DNA from 4 places in the Clostridium neuense genome. Region 3 is predicted to be linked to each of the others. Evidence: riboswitches for the same ligand, from Rfam matches in the RefSeq annotation. Region 3 holds a riboswitch; each other region holds the start of a gene.

Evidence for each region. A riboswitch is a leader RNA that binds a small molecule or an ion and turns the genes downstream of it on or off. The one in region 3 is predicted to bind thiamine pyrophosphate.
Region 1: linked by a shared signal. The riboswitch ahead of ACJDT4_RS08295 (TatD family hydrolase) and the one ahead of thiC (phosphomethylpyrimidine synthase ThiC) in region 3 are both predicted to bind thiamine pyrophosphate.
Region 2: linked by a shared signal. The riboswitch ahead of thiT (energy-coupled thiamine transporter ThiT) and the one ahead of thiC (phosphomethylpyrimidine synthase ThiC) in region 3 are both predicted to bind thiamine pyrophosphate.
Region 4: linked by a shared signal. The riboswitch ahead of thiS (sulfur carrier protein ThiS) and the one ahead of thiC (phosphomethylpyrimidine synthase ThiC) in region 3 are both predicted to bind thiamine pyrophosphate.

The regions. Positions count from the first base shown of each region.
Region 1 covers NZ_JBJIAA010000006.1:75,882-79,673, forward strand. The annotation lists gene ACJDT4_RS08280 (ABC transporter substrate-binding protein) at 1-587, opposite strand, end outside; gene ACJDT4_RS08285 (ABC transporter permease) at 692-1,435, opposite strand; gene ACJDT4_RS08290 (thiamine-binding protein) at 1,416-1,706, opposite strand; gene ACJDT4_RS08295 (TatD family hydrolase) at 1,703-2,461, opposite strand; TPP riboswitch at 2,528-2,633, opposite strand; gene ACJDT4_RS08300 (beta/alpha barrel domain-containing protein) at 2,721-3,521, opposite strand; gene ACJDT4_RS08305 (homocitrate synthase/isopropylmalate synthase family protein) at 3,511-3,792, opposite strand, start outside.
Region 2 covers NZ_JBJIAA010000018.1:18,269-22,060, reverse strand. The annotation lists gene ACJDT4_RS19020 (glycoside hydrolase family 1 protein) at 1-1,410, shown strand; TPP riboswitch at 1,471-1,573, shown strand; gene thiT (energy-coupled thiamine transporter ThiT) at 1,630-2,259, shown strand; gene ACJDT4_RS19010 (GH1 family beta-glucosidase) at 2,594-3,792, shown strand, end outside.
Region 3 covers NZ_JBJIAA010000003.1:1,346-5,137, forward strand. The annotation lists gene dltA (D-alanine--poly(phosphoribitol) ligase subunit DltA) at 1-1,207, opposite strand, end outside; TPP riboswitch at 1,426-1,529, shown strand; gene thiC (phosphomethylpyrimidine synthase ThiC) at 1,619-2,932, shown strand; gene ACJDT4_RS03920 (DUF2161 domain-containing phosphodiesterase) at 3,446-3,792, shown strand, end outside.
Region 4 covers NZ_JBJIAA010000006.1:238,223-242,014, forward strand. The annotation lists gene thiH (2-iminoacetate synthase ThiH) at 1-523, opposite strand, end outside; gene ACJDT4_RS09095 (thiazole synthase) at 535-1,305, opposite strand; gene thiF (sulfur carrier protein ThiS adenylyltransferase ThiF) at 1,319-2,119, opposite strand; gene thiS (sulfur carrier protein ThiS) at 2,121-2,315, opposite strand; TPP riboswitch at 2,447-2,553, opposite strand; gene ACJDT4_RS09110 (PEP/pyruvate-binding domain-containing protein) at 2,914-3,792, shown strand, end outside.

The DNA.
Region 1 (3,792 bases), on a different contig from region 3:
TCAAAAATCCATTCAAAATCTATGTTTTTCTTTGTTGCTGCAAAAAAATCATCATTTCCTGCATTTACAATTTTAAGTTTACTAAAGTCTGCTCCATTTTTCTCCATAATTGCTTTTATTACTGCCTGCTCCGATGGTGATCCCCAACCACCATATACTTTTCCTTCGACATCTTTAATGCTTTTTATATTTTTACTTTTAGGAGCTGCAAACCCCGAAGTGTTGTGTTCCATTAAAGTAGCAATTGACTTAACAGGAAGCGGTGAATCACCAGTAAGTGCATAAGTTACATCCTCCTGATAGCTTACGCCAAAGTCTCCCTTTCCAGTAGCTATAAGTGTAGTAACAGCTGTATCTCCTGGCTGCTGAATTTTTACATCTAAGCCCTGCGCTTTATAATATCCTTTTTTCAATGCTACATACATTCCTGTATGATTTGTGTTAGGTGTCCAATCAAGTATCACTGTAGTTTTATCCAGTGCCTTATTTGCACTTTCCTTTGTGCTGCTAGTAGTACTACAACCTGAAAAGATTACTGTGCTCATTACTAAAGCTGTTACCAATGATATTATCTTATTCTTTTTCAATTTGAATCTCTCCCTTATAGTGAAATCAATGAAACTTTTAACTTATGTATTATGAAAAACTGCTTAAGATTCGGTCTTTTCATAATGAATAAGTTAAGTTTCGCTTATTTCCAATGTATTAATCTTTTGCTTATAAAATCTATAATGTATATTATTATTATGCTTATTAAAACTATAACTATAATTGCTGCAAAAACTTTATCAAGCGCATAGGCACTTTTTGCTCTAACCATATAAACGCCTATGCCGCTGTCTCCTCCAAGCCACTCTCCTATAACAGATGCCATTACCATATAGGTTGCAGCTATTTTAAGCCCAGAAAACAAGTTAACCATGGCATATGGAAGTTTTAAATGATAAAAGGTTTGAAGCCTTGATGCTTTCATTGTTCTAAACAAATTAATATAATCTCTATCAACTTTTTCAAAGCCATCTATAAGACTTATTACTATTGGGAAAAAGCAGGTTATTATTACAACTATAATTTTAGGCATTGGTCCAAAACCAAACCATATTATAAACAGCGGTGCAATTGCTATGGTTGGTATTGTTTGAGAAATCACTAAAATTGGATAGAGTGATTTTCTAACAATTTTAAAACTATCCATAAGTACGGCTAGCACAAAGGATAAAATTATTGATATACCAAAACCTACAATTGATTCATATATTGTTACCTTTGTATTATCCATTATAACTTTAAAATCACTTATAAGCGTTTTAACTATGCTTGTGGGTGAAGGAATTATATATGCTGGCACATTTTTTACATCTACAATAACTTGCCAAAGCAGCAAGGCAGCTACCAAAGTAATTATAGGATATAGTTTATTTTTGATATTTGCCAACTTTTTCCTCCATCGTTACCCCTTCAGGTTTGTAATCTATTTTTACAACAGATGCAACTCTTGAGGCTCCTGCTTCAACACATATTGTTTGTGCTTTCTTTACAATTTCCATAAGTTCATCTAAGTCACCTTCCATAGTAGTTTCCATTGGTCCAACTATGTGCTTAACTCCAGTTGATTTTATATATTCTATAACCTTATCAACTACTGGATATATTCTCTCCTCTGGCACTGTTGGAAGTACTTGTAAACTAACATTAACTGTTTTCATATTACTATTCCCTCTTTCATTAATATGGTTTTTAAATTTTTAAAAATTTTATTTTTAATTTCATCATAATTATATTTTTTTATGATTGAAATTTTATTTACTATATTCTTCACTTCATCTGGATAGCCATACTTTCCATTTACCCATTCTAAAGAAGTTGGTCCATCGGTTTCTGTCAAAATTCTATTAGGTGGAAGAAGCTTAACTATTTCCTGTGTAAGCTTTGAATATCCTATATCAACACTTACAGTAAAATAGCAGCCATAATCTATTAATTTTTTTAAAGTTTCTAAATCTCCGCTATACCAATGTATTATAGGTGTTTTAAGTCCATACTTTTTTATATAGTTAAGAATTTCCTCTTCTGCACCTTTAGTATGTATATTTGTAATTTTATTATAGTTTCTAGCCTTTTTTAAAAAGTATTCAAAAACACTCTTCATATGCGGATACTTTTCTTTTTCTTTAATCCAAAAGTAGTCCAGTCCTATTTCTCCAATAATTTTGCATTCTTTTATATATTCATCAAACAAATCTAAATTTTTATAATTATTGTGAGCTTCCCAAGGATGAATTCCAAAGCAAGGTATTATATTTCTATTATCCTTACTAAGCTTTTTAGTAAAATTATAGCTCTGAATATCCATAGAACATCCAAGTGTAACTATGTTATCTACTTTAATAATGTCAAGAGCTTTTTCTAACTTTTCCTTATCCTTAAAAAAATCCAAGTGATTATGTGCATCAACAAACATATTGCACCCCTTCTAATTTTACGCAAAAATAAAGAGCGCTACTTTTAAAATAGCGCTCATGCATTCTACATGTGAATTAAGCTTTCCTTCGTCGGTGTTATCCGCATCAGGTTCAAAGGGTTAAAGTTTTAAAAACTTCTCTCAGCCACAAAGGGCACCCCCAGCACTAAAAAATAAATACTATCTATATGCTAACATTAATTTTGCTATTTGTAAATAAAAAATATACTATTTAAATTACAATCTTAATCAGATTTATTTATCCAATTATCCCCTTTATAACATTTTCCTTATTCTTTAAATCACTAAACTCATTTAAATATACTTTTTCACCAAGTAGCTCATAAATAGTTTTTGCAAACTCTAAAAAGTCACAATTACCAGCTCTTTCACCTATTCCAGTAATAGTACAATCAACATATTTAGCCCCAGCTTTTAACGCTCCTATTGAATTTATTATTGCCATACCAAAATCATTATGAGCATGAACTTCTATTTCTATTGGTACAGCTTCTCTTATTTTGTTTATTTGATGAAATACCCTTCTTGGATACAAAATACCAACAGTATCCGCATATCTAACTCTTTTAACACCAATACTGTAAATCAATCTACAAACTTCTATTAAAAAATTTATATCTGCTCTTGAAGCGTCTTCCAATCCTACAGTTACCTCATATCCTTTACTTACTGCATATTGAACACATTTTTCAACATTTTCAAGAATCCAACTCTTATTTTTTTTCAGCTTATCCTCAATTTGTATATCAGATACCGGAACCGATATATGAATTATATCTACAGAGCAGTCCATAGATTCATTAATATCCTCAATATTCATTCTATTCCAGGAAGATATTTTGCTTTTAAGCCCCAATTTCACTATTTTTCTTATACTTTCTTTTTCATCCCCACCCATAGCTGCTATACCAGCTTCAATTTGAAAAATACCCATATCATCAAGAATTTTCGCAATTTGTACCTTTTCATTTATTCCAAGTGCTATACCAGCTTTTTGTTCACCATCTCTTAATGTTGTATCAACAACTTTAATGCTCATATTTTCCCCCCCATTCTATATGTTTACCAATGGAGCTTTCATACAATTTAATCAACTCATCATCCAAAATATTTCTTCTTAATTTAACACTTTTACTTCGTATTTCTTTTAAAAGGTCATCAACATCAATATTTATAGATTTAATGTTTAATTCCTTTAATTTAGTAATAACTGCTTTCTTTCCAGAGTGCTTTCCAATAAACATTTGCCTTTTTGAACCTATTTCATATGGATTATATGGCTCATAAGTTTTTGCATTCTTCTCTATTCC
Region 2 (3,792 bases), on a different contig from region 3:
ATGCCCAAAGGTTTTTTATGGGGAGGAGCAACTGCTGCAAATCAATACGAAGGCGGATATAATGAGGGTGGAAGAGGTTTATCCATTGCAGATATTCTAACTGGCGGCAGTTTAAATAAAAAAAGGCGGCTAACACCGCCTAAACCTTTAGAGGATGAATTTTACCCTAATCACGAGGCAACGGATTTTTATCACCATTGGAAGGAAGATATTGCTATGTTTTCAGAGATGGGGTTTAAAGTATATAGAATGTCCATTTCTTGGTCAAGAATTTTTCCAAAGGGTGATGAACTTGTGCCCAATGAAGAAGGCTTAAAGTTCTATGATAATGTAATTGATGAGTTACTGGATAAAGGTATTGAACCATTAATAACTATTTCTCATTACGAAAATCCACTGCACCTTTCTCTTGAATATGGTGGCTGGAAAAATAGAAAACTTATAGATTTTTACTTGAGGTTTGCAGAGGTTCTTTTTAAAAGATATAAAGGGAAAGTAAAATACTGGCTTACTTTTAATGAAATTAATATGCTAACAGAGCCATTTGGTGCGGTTTTTTGTGCTGGTATGCTGGAGGAAAAGGATAATACTGAATTAAATAGATATCAGGCAATGCATCATCAGCTAGTTGCCAGTGCACTTGCCGTAAAAATGGCTCATGAAATTGATGCAAATAATAAGGTGGGGTGCATGCTGGCGTATCATAATATGTATCCATATACCTGTCACCCAGAGGATATTTTATTTGCACAGAAGTATGCTCAGCTCCACAACTTCATAGCAGGAGATGTGCATGTTAGAGGAAAATATCCGGGCTTTGCAAAAAGATATTATGAGGAAAACAACATTAAATTAGCAGTCGGCAGAGAAGATTATGAAATTTTGCAGCAGGGTACAGTGGATTTTATAAGCATAAGCTATTATTCAAGTGCTTGCGTTAGTATTGTCAAAGCAGGAGAAAAAACTGACGGAAATGGCACAGCAAATATTAAAAATCCAAATTTAGAAGCTTCGGACTGGGGCTGGCAGATAGATGCTGTTGGCTTAAGATATGTATTAAATCAAATTTATGATCGATATGAACTCCCGATAATGATTGTGGAAAACGGGCTAGGCGCTGTAGATGTATTATCAGAAGATGGTGCAGTTCATGATGCTTATAGAATTGATTATATGAGAAAGCATATTGAACAAATGAAGGAAGCTATTTCTGATGGTGTTAAGCTTATTGGTTATACCTGCTGGGGATGTACAGATATTGTAAGTGCTTCTACAGGTGAAGTTAAGAAGAGGTATGGCCTTATATATGTTAATAAGCATGATGATGGCAGCGGAGATTTATCGAGAATGCCTAAGGACTCATTTTATTGGTATAAGAGGGTTATAGAGTCTAATGGAGCTAAGCTATAATAATAATTAATGATTTTACTTTAAAATGGAAATAAAATGGAGTATAATAGTCATGAATTAATAAAGTGCTAGGGGTGCCTTTGGGCTGAGATGTAAAGCTGTGCTTTAAACCCTTATACCTGATCTGGATAATACCAGCGTAGGGAAGCAATTATTTTGTTTATATAACAATTGTTTTCAGAAGGTCTTCCTAAGCACGAATTTTAGGAGGTTTTTTTTATGTCTTTTTCAAAAAATATTGGAGAAATATTAAAACACCCAACATCACTTGCAGCTCTTCTTGCTTTAATTATACTCGTTGTAGTGGCTATAAAGGTTAAAAAGGTAAAGCTTAATACTCACATGATAGCCCAAATAGGTATAGCTTTAGCTCTTGCAACTGTACTTAAAATATTCAAAATATATCATCTTCCACAGGGGGGAAGCGTAACTATAGGAAGTATGATACCAATTCTTTTAATGGCAATCTTCTATGGACCAGAAGTTGGTTTTTTAACAGGTTTTTTATATGGAATTATTACTCTTATAATGGACCCTTATATCCTTCAACCTGTACAAGTATTGTTTGACTATCCACTTCCATTTATGGCACTTGGACTTGCAGGATACTTTAGAGATAAAAAAATTGTTGCAACTGTAATTGCTGTTTTCGGACGTTTTGTATTTCACTTTATTTCCGGAGTTATATTCTTTGGAAGCTATGCGCCTAAAGGACAATCGCCAGCTCTATATTCACTTATATCAAATGGCGTATTTTTAGCAGTTGAAGGTGCAATATGCGTTGTAATTATGGCAGTGCTTCCAGTAAAACAATTGTATTCTATAGCCGTAAAAAATCACACTGCATAGCTGCAAAAATGTAAGGAAAAATTTTATTAAATTACTGTGAAAACGGAGTAACAATGCTGTAGATTTATAGAATTTTTTTTTATGTAATAAAGCATTGTTACTCCGTTTTATTTTTAATAAATTGTATTTATTATCTTCATAGAATTGTAACAATAATCTGATAATATATAAATATAGTAAAACAAATAATTAAATAAAAATAAGATTAACATAGTTGAATAGTCCCCCTGTTCAACTATTTTTTTTGTGCTTAAAAAACTTTACACAAGAAAATGGTAGGTATATAATAAATTCATACCAATGAATTTTTGATTTGATTAAAGGAGGAAAGAAGATGAAATTTCCAAAGGATTTCTTATTTGGAGCTGCCTCTGCATCCTATCAAGTAGAAGGTGCCTGGAATGAAGATGGGAAAGGCATTAGTAACTGGGATATATTCTCGAAGATACCAGGAAAGACTTTTGAAGGGACAAATGGAGATGTTGCTGTAGATCATTATCACAGGTATAAAGAAGATGTTAAATTAATGGCAGAAATGGGATTAGAATCTTATAGGTTTTCTATTTCTTGGCCAAGAATAATACCAGATGGTGATGGCAAGGTTAATGAAAAAGGAATTGAATTTTATAATAATTTAATTAATGAATGCTTAAAGTATGGAATAGTGCCTTTTGTTACACTATATCATTGGGATTTGCCGCAGACTTTAGAAGAAGCTGGAGGCTGGACTAATAAAAAAACTATAGATGCTTTTGCTAAATATGCTGAGGTATGTTTTAGGGCATTTGGAGATAGAGTTAAGCATTGGATAACCTTTAATGAAACTATAGTTTTTTGTGGTCATGGCTATTTAGCAGGGGCACATCCACCTGGCATTGTTAATGATGCTAAAAAGTATTTTCAAGCTACACACAATGTTTTTGTAGCACATGCTAAGGCTGTAAGCAAATATAAGAGTTTAAAGCAGTATGGTGAAATCGGAATAACTCATGTATTTAATCCTGCTTTTAGTGTTGATGATAAGGAAGAAAATATTTTTGCAGCAAAACATGCAAATTATTACGATACTTTTTGGTTTTATGATCCAATATTAAAGGGTGAGTATCCTGAATATGTACTTGATCAGTTGAAGGAACACGGATGGACTCCAGATTGGACCAATGAAGAGTTGGATTTACTTAAAGCTTCAGCTGATAAAAATGATTTTATTGGACTTAATTATTATCAACCTAAAAGAGTTATGAAAGTTGAGTCTACAGAAGGTTTTGAAGCCAATAGAGAAAATTCTACTGGTGCGCCAGGAAATCCTTCGTTTGATGGAGTTTATAAAACAGTGATGATGAAGGATAAAGTGTACACAAAGTGGGGATGGGAAATTTCTCCTGAGGGTTTCCTAGATGGACTTAGAATGCTTAAGGAAAGATATGGTGATGTTAAATTATATATCACTGAAAATGGCTTGGGTGATGAAGACCCAATAATAGAAGATGTTATAGCAGATGTACCAAGAATTAACTTTATAAAGGAACATTT
Region 3 (3,792 bases):
TTCTTCCGCAGTAGTAAAACAAATTATCTTTCTTGTATGCCAGGTCACCAGTTTTATAACCTTGCTTAAGGCCAGTTTCAGTTTTAACCGTGAAAAAGTGCTTTTTGTTCATTTCTTCATTGTTATAGTATCCAATACTTACATTGTCACCGACTACATAAATTTCACCTTTTTTGTTATCTTTAATTTCTTTGCCAGTATCATCTACTAGCATTACTTTAGAATTAGTCATTCCATACCCTATTGGAATAGAATCCTCAGCATAAATCATATTCTTACTGATTTCCGCAGCTGTTATTAAAACAGTGGCTTCTGTTGGACCATATCCATTAATTATTGAGATATCTCCAAACTTTTCATAGAGAGTTGAAACTAATTTTTTTGATAGTATTTCACCAGCAAAAAACATCTTTTCTAGCTTTGGAAGTAAGTTTTTATTAAAACTATTATCAATAACGCACATTTCGGCAAATGAAGGTGTTGATATCCACATAGCTATTTTTGATATGCCTAAATTTTTAAATAAATCCTTAAAATTTGTAGTCATTTCTTTATCTATTACATATAAAGTTTTCTTAAGAAGAAGTCCAATGTATATGCTAATCACAGATACATCGAAAGAGTAAGATACTTGATTTAAAAATACACTCTCTTCTTCACTAGTTTTGCAATAAGGCATGAACCATTCAATAAATGTTTTTAAAGCTTTGTAGGTGATTTGAACACCTTTAGGTTTACCAGTACTTCCAGAGGTATAAATCATATAATAAACATCATTTTCTTTTACACGGTATGATTTGTCAGGCTCAATTCCGCTAAATTTAACAAAAATATCATTCAAGGTGTTTAAGGACAAAATCTCTCCATTAAAGTTATCAATATCAATATTTCCTATATTAATAAATAATGTGGGTTTAGAGCTTTCAATAATATCTTTTATTCTGTCCTTTGGAAAAGTAGTATCTATAGGAATATAAGCATGTCCAGATTTACTACAAGCTAAAAAAGAAATTAGCATTTCATGTTCTTTATGACCGTAAATAGCTATTGGTGATTTATCGTCCCCATATTCAGAGATTATGTATTTTGCAAGTGCATCTGAATATTTTTTTAGCTGACCATATGTTAAAGTAGAATTTTTGTATATTTCGAAGACATTTTCCCTATGTTCAATGCAGATTTGATCTATAGTATCAAGCAAATTCAAAAGAATCAGTCCTTTCTATTGAGATAATTATTAAACATAAATATTATATTCTAGTAAATAAATGTTTTCAATACAATTAAATTACTTAATAGTATTTAGATACAACAACGACACATATATTACATAAGTGTAACGTATGTGTATTGTTAAAGTTATGGCATATTTAGAAATGTATATGTTAGTTTACAAACGTGTTAAGTGATGGTAAAATGAGAAATGTAATTTGCTAGAGGTGCCTTAATGTAAAAGGCTGAGAGGAGAAATCCAACTCTTAGAACTTGATGTAGTTAGTACTACCGTAGGGAAGCAGAGCATTATTAGATTATGAATTTTTAAGCTTGCCCTTAATTTGGGTGAGCTTTTTTTAATGTGTCTGCATCCAAAAATAAAATTTAGATAAGGAGAAATGTTATGAATTATTTAACCCAAATGGATGCTGCAAGAAAAAGTATATTTACAGAGGAGATGAAAGTTGTCTCTGAAAAAGAACATATTGAAATTGAAAAATTGAGAAAGCTTATTGCAGAAGGAAAAGTTGTAATTCCAGCTAACAAAAATCACAATTCCTTAAGTGCAGAAGGTATTGGGGAAGGACTTAGAACTAAAATAAATGTAAACCTAGGAATATCTAAAGATTGTGCCAATGTGGATATGGAACTTGAAAAGGTTAAAACAGCACTTCAAATGAAGGCAGAAGCTATTATGGATTTAAGTTCTTATGGAAAGACAGAAGAGTTTAGGAAAAAGCTTATAGAAATGTCTCCTGCGATGATAGGAACGGTTCCTATATATGATGCAGTAGGTTTTTATGATAAGGAATTAAAGGATATAACTGCAGAAGAATTCTTAAGGGTAGTTGAAAAACAAGCTCAAGATGGTGTGGATTTTATGACTATTCATGCTGGAATAAATAGAGAAACTGCTGAAGTTTTTAAAAGAAATAACAGAGTTATGAATATAGTTTCAAGAGGTGGTTCACTTTTGTATGCCTGGATGGAACTTAACAATAAGGAAAATCCATTCTATGAGTATTTTGATAAAGTTCTTGAAATATGCGCTAAATATGATGTTACTATAAGTCTTGGAGATGCTTGCAGGCCCGGATGCATAAAAGACTCAACTGATCCAAGCCAGATTAAAGAACTTATTACTCTTGGAGAACTTACTAAAAGGGCATGGGAGCAAAATGTACAAGTTATGATTGAAGGACCTGGACATATGGCGCTTAATGAAATAAAATCAAATATGATTATAGAAAAGAGATTATGTCATGGAGCACCTTTCTATGTTCTTGGACCTATTGTTACGGATATAGCTCCAGGGTATGACCATATAACAAGTGCAATAGGAGGAGCAATTGCAGCTGCAAACGGGGCGGACTTTCTATGCTATGTTACTCCAGCAGAGCATTTGAGGCTTCCTAACTTAGATGATATGAAAGAAGGAATTATAGCCTCTAAAATAGCTGCTCATGCCGCTGATATTGCAAAGAATGTTCCTGGTGCAAGGGAGTGGGATAATAAAATGGCAGAGGCAAGACAAAAATTAGATTGGAAGGCTACGTTTGAACTCTCAATAGATCCAGAAAAGGCTATAGGATATAGAAAAGAATCAACACCAGAAAATCCAGATACCTGCACTATGTGTGGAAAAATGTGTGCGGTTAGGAATATGAATAAAGTTATGAGTGGAAAAAATGTAAACATACTTAGAGACGATGATTAGCATAAAAATTGCGAAGTAATAATGCTTCGTCGCGTTAAAAAAATTCTATAAATCTTGGTGTATATTTTAAAATAGTGCTTGCTTTGAGTTCAAGAAGGATAATGGGCAAAGCCCAAGCCTCGTATATGTTTATACTCTCTGAAAAGATGCTCAGACAATTGAAATATCTAAGTATTTTACGATTTTTTTGCCAAGATTTATTAGAATCTTTTTAAACTGTTCCTTCAGCATTGTTACTTCGCTCTCTCGGTAGTGCAAGGAAAAAATTCCTCCGTGCCTACGGAATTTTAGCATGAATCTTTGTAATCAATTAAACTTGTACAATATATTATTGACTTTTATTAGTGTATATGGTTCTTAGTGTGAAATTGATAATACCATTATGTATTAAAATTGTGATTTTTTAAGTAAACTATAATTTTAATAAAATTGTTTTTGGTTTATGAAATCTTTATGATAAAATTACTATTAAATGTAGAGAAATTTATAATACTTTTATCATGAGGTGTAGTTATGATGGATAAAGAAAAAATACTAGAAGAAGATTTGTACAAGCCTGTTCACGATTTCTTTGAAAAACAAGGGTATACAGTAAGGGCGGAGGTTAAGGACTGCGATGTTACGGCTATTAAAGATGATTTCCTTATTATAGTTGAACTAAAAAAGAATTTGACTGTAGAACTCTTGTCACAGGCAGTTAAAAGGCAAAAAATTTCAGAACTAGTTTATATAGCTGTTCCAAAACCTAAAAGGATGAAAGCAGATTCAAAATGGAAGGATATTTGTCATCTTATAAGGAGATTAGAGCTTGGACTTATATTTGTGAATTTTAAGAGCAGCAAAACTTTTGTTGAAGTTGT
Region 4 (3,792 bases), on a different contig from region 3:
CTGCTCCTGCAGCAACAAGTTCCTTATATTCGTCAACTTCTAACGGGTATATTTCTATACATATAGAACTGAAATATTTCTTTAATATTTTTATAGCATCTCTTATATACGTTACTGGTGTATGAAACTTTGATTCTCCAGTTAAAACTATTATATTTCTCATGCCAGACTCATATATAGCTTTAGCTTCCTTTTCTATTTCTTCAAAAGTAAGCTGCTTTCTTGATATTTTATTTGTTACATTATAACCACAGTACGCACAGCCATTTACACAGTAATTTGCAATATACATTGGTGTATATAGTACTACTGTTTTTCCAAAATTCCTCAAGGATAATTTCCTCACCTTTTGAGCTAGAGGTTCTAGGTAACTTTCTGCTGCTGGAGATAAAAGTCTTAAAAAATCAATTTCGTCTACATTATCCTTGCACAGAATTTTTTCTATATCACTTTCCCTTGTCTTAGAAAAAAAATCTTCAAAATCAAATTCTTTATACTCCTGTAATTTTTCATAAAAACTCATTTTTACACTTCCTATCTTAAAAATCCAGTAAGTGGTGATGAAGCCTCAGCATATTCTCTTTCAGCACCAAGTTTCGCTGTATATGCTTTTCTTCCTGCTTCAACTGCAAGTGAAAATGCCTCTGCCATTAAAACAGGATTATCAGCTGTTGCTATAGCTGTATTTACAAGAACAGCATCAGCACCCATTTCCATAGCAAGTGCTGCATCTGATGGTTTACCTATTCCTGCATCAACAATTACAGGCACCTCATTTATTTCTTCTATTAAAATCTTTATCATTTCCTTAGTTCTAAGCCCTCTATTTGTTCCGATAGGCGCTCCAAGTGGCATTACCGCAGCTGCACCTGCACTAACGAGTCTTCTAGCATCCATTAAGTCCGGATTTATATATGGAAGTACAATAAAGCCTTCCTCTGCAAGTACTTCTGTTGCTTTTATAGTTTCATAATTATCTGGAAGTAAATATTTATTATCTGAGATAACTTCTATCTTAATCCAATTTCCACAGCCTACTGCTTTTGCAATTCTAGCAAGTCTTATTGCTTCTTCTGCGGTTCTAGCACCCGACGTATTTGGCAAAAGTATTAAATCTTTATTTACAAAATTAAGTATGTTATCATCTTCTGACGAAGTTTCATCTACCCTTCTAAGTGCAACAGTTATGACCTCCGCCTTTGATCTTTCCATTATCCTTGGAATTATTTCATTTGAGCTTAACTTACCTGTTCCAACGAAAAGTCTATTTTTAAGCTTAACTCCTCCTATGATAAGTTCCTCCATTTATAAACCCCTCCTATTTTTCATTCATTATTATTCTAAGCACTGCATTTGCCTCATGATTTGCCGCTATAGAAACTCTTGGTGACATAAGTCCGTTCCCTGGCTGTGCACCATTTTCTCTATCTCCAACTAAATAAAACCTATCATTTATTTTAGTTGTACATATTGTATTGCTGGAAAAATATCCAGCCATGCCTGAAGCTGCAACAATCTTTTTATCCTTCATTTTTGTAAGAACAGCATTTGTAAGTACTGCCTTTGAAACGGGATTATCGAAGGCTTCAATAATCATATCCACATCTTTAAAAATATCTACTACATTGCTTTCATCTATAAATGTATCTAAGGTTTCAACCTTTACAAAAGGATTGCACCAAGATATTATCTCTTTTAAGGCATCAGTTTTTTTCATACCTATGTGTTTCACAAAATACTGCTGTCTATTTAAATTACTTGGTTCAACTACATCAAAGTCAACTAATAAAAGCCTTCCAATACCTATTCTTGCGAGCGATACCGCTGCATTTGATCCAAGCCCTCCAAGCCCAGCTACACCAACAGAAACCTTCTTAATCTTTTCGTGAACCTTAGGTGTATGCCTTGCCACAAGCTGCGCTTCCATTTCTTCTTTACTTGGAAGCTCACCTTTTTTTATAAGTACAACCCTATCCCCATCCTTTAAATAAATGTTCTTTTTCATAATGAATCCATTATATACGACTACATCTGCATCTTTTTTTATTTCCTCTTTAATGCTAAAAAGTGTACTTTTGCTTGAGATTTCTTTTATTTTTCCATTGACATAAACTTTCAATTTAGCCGCCTCCAACGAATCTTATTACTTCTACTTTTGATGCTGTAAACAGCTTTTTCTGACTATACTCATTTCTATCTATTATCTCTAAATCTACTTCTACGACTACCTTATCCCTATCAACCTTAATTTCATTTAGCAATTCTGTAACAGTAATACCCTGTTTAAAATCCATTTTCTTTCCATTTACTATCATTAAGTCACCTCTTTGCTTTTGATAAATAAGATTTCTAGTAAAATCAAAAAGAGAGAAACAAAAACTGTTTCCCTCATAATCTACTATTTTTAATATCATAAATACACAAATTCTGCGCAGAACTTTATGTTAAATATGAACTAACTATTCCCTACGTTGGCATTATCCAAATCAGGTTATGAGGGTCTGGAATCACATTCCACTCTCAGCCTGTCAACAGGCTCCCCAGTTGCGATATTAAATTTTACATTTTTAATTTACCACATTAGGGAAAAAAATGCAACCAAATAGATTTGAAGTTTAAGTGTGATTCATCTTTATTACAAAATATTGTAATTTAAAACCAAATAGATTAATATTAATATATTGGTTGTTACTCGTCATAAATAAACCACTTCAACTATTGAAATTCATGTGCACCACAATTGCCATAAGATGGCATTGTGGTACAAATAACTTTCAAGTTTCAAGGTAGTTTATCTTTAAACACAGTTGATTAGATATATAATTTTAGATTACGTACTTTTCTCTAAAAATAAATTTTATATCTTTAAAAGCTATTTTTATTCGATAATTTATGGTTAAGGGAGGAAATAGTATGGTTAGTTTTGGTACAAAATCTGAAACACTTGAATATTTATCTACAGTTATTGTTAACGCTAAAATTATTCCTCAAATACGTTTAACAGTAAGTGAATGGATTAACAATAGCAAAAAAATAATTTCTTTAGTTAAAGAAAAAAATTGGATTGATCTTCCGCTAATAGTAAGGAGTAGCTCCATGTCTGAAGATAATTCAATCCATTCATTAGCTGGATGCTTTCTTTCAATTTCAAATGTTATTGGTGAAAATCAAATATGCGATGCAATTACAAAGGTTATAGATTCTTACAAGGGTTTAAATTTAAAGGATCAAGTTTTTATTCAGCCTATGCTAAAAAAAGTAAGAATGAGCGGTGTTGCTTTTAGCAAGGATCCTAATTCTTGTGGTGACTACATTGTTATAAACTATGATGATTATACCTACACTACAGATTCAGTAACCTCTGGTAAAACTAATAATTTAAAAACATTTTATTACTATAAACATTCAAAAACAGTTCCTAACATTGACAAAAATCTTCTTCGCGTTATAAATTTAATCAGTGAACTTGAAGCTTTATTTTCTACAGACTCCTTAGATATTGAATTTGCTTTTGATGATGCTTACGACTTATACCTTTTTCAAGTAAGACCACTTATTGTAAACTTAGCCAACGAAACTAACAAAAATAAAGAATTTATTTACGAATTAAGAAAGAAAATATCCCAACTAAATTTAAGGCATCCTTATTTATATGGAAATAAAACTATTTATGGTGTAATGGCTGATTGGAATCCTGCTGAAATGATAGGCATTAAACCAAAACCGCTAGCGCTATCCCTTTATAAAAAAATAATTACAGATGAGATTTGGGCCTATCAAAGAAATAACTAT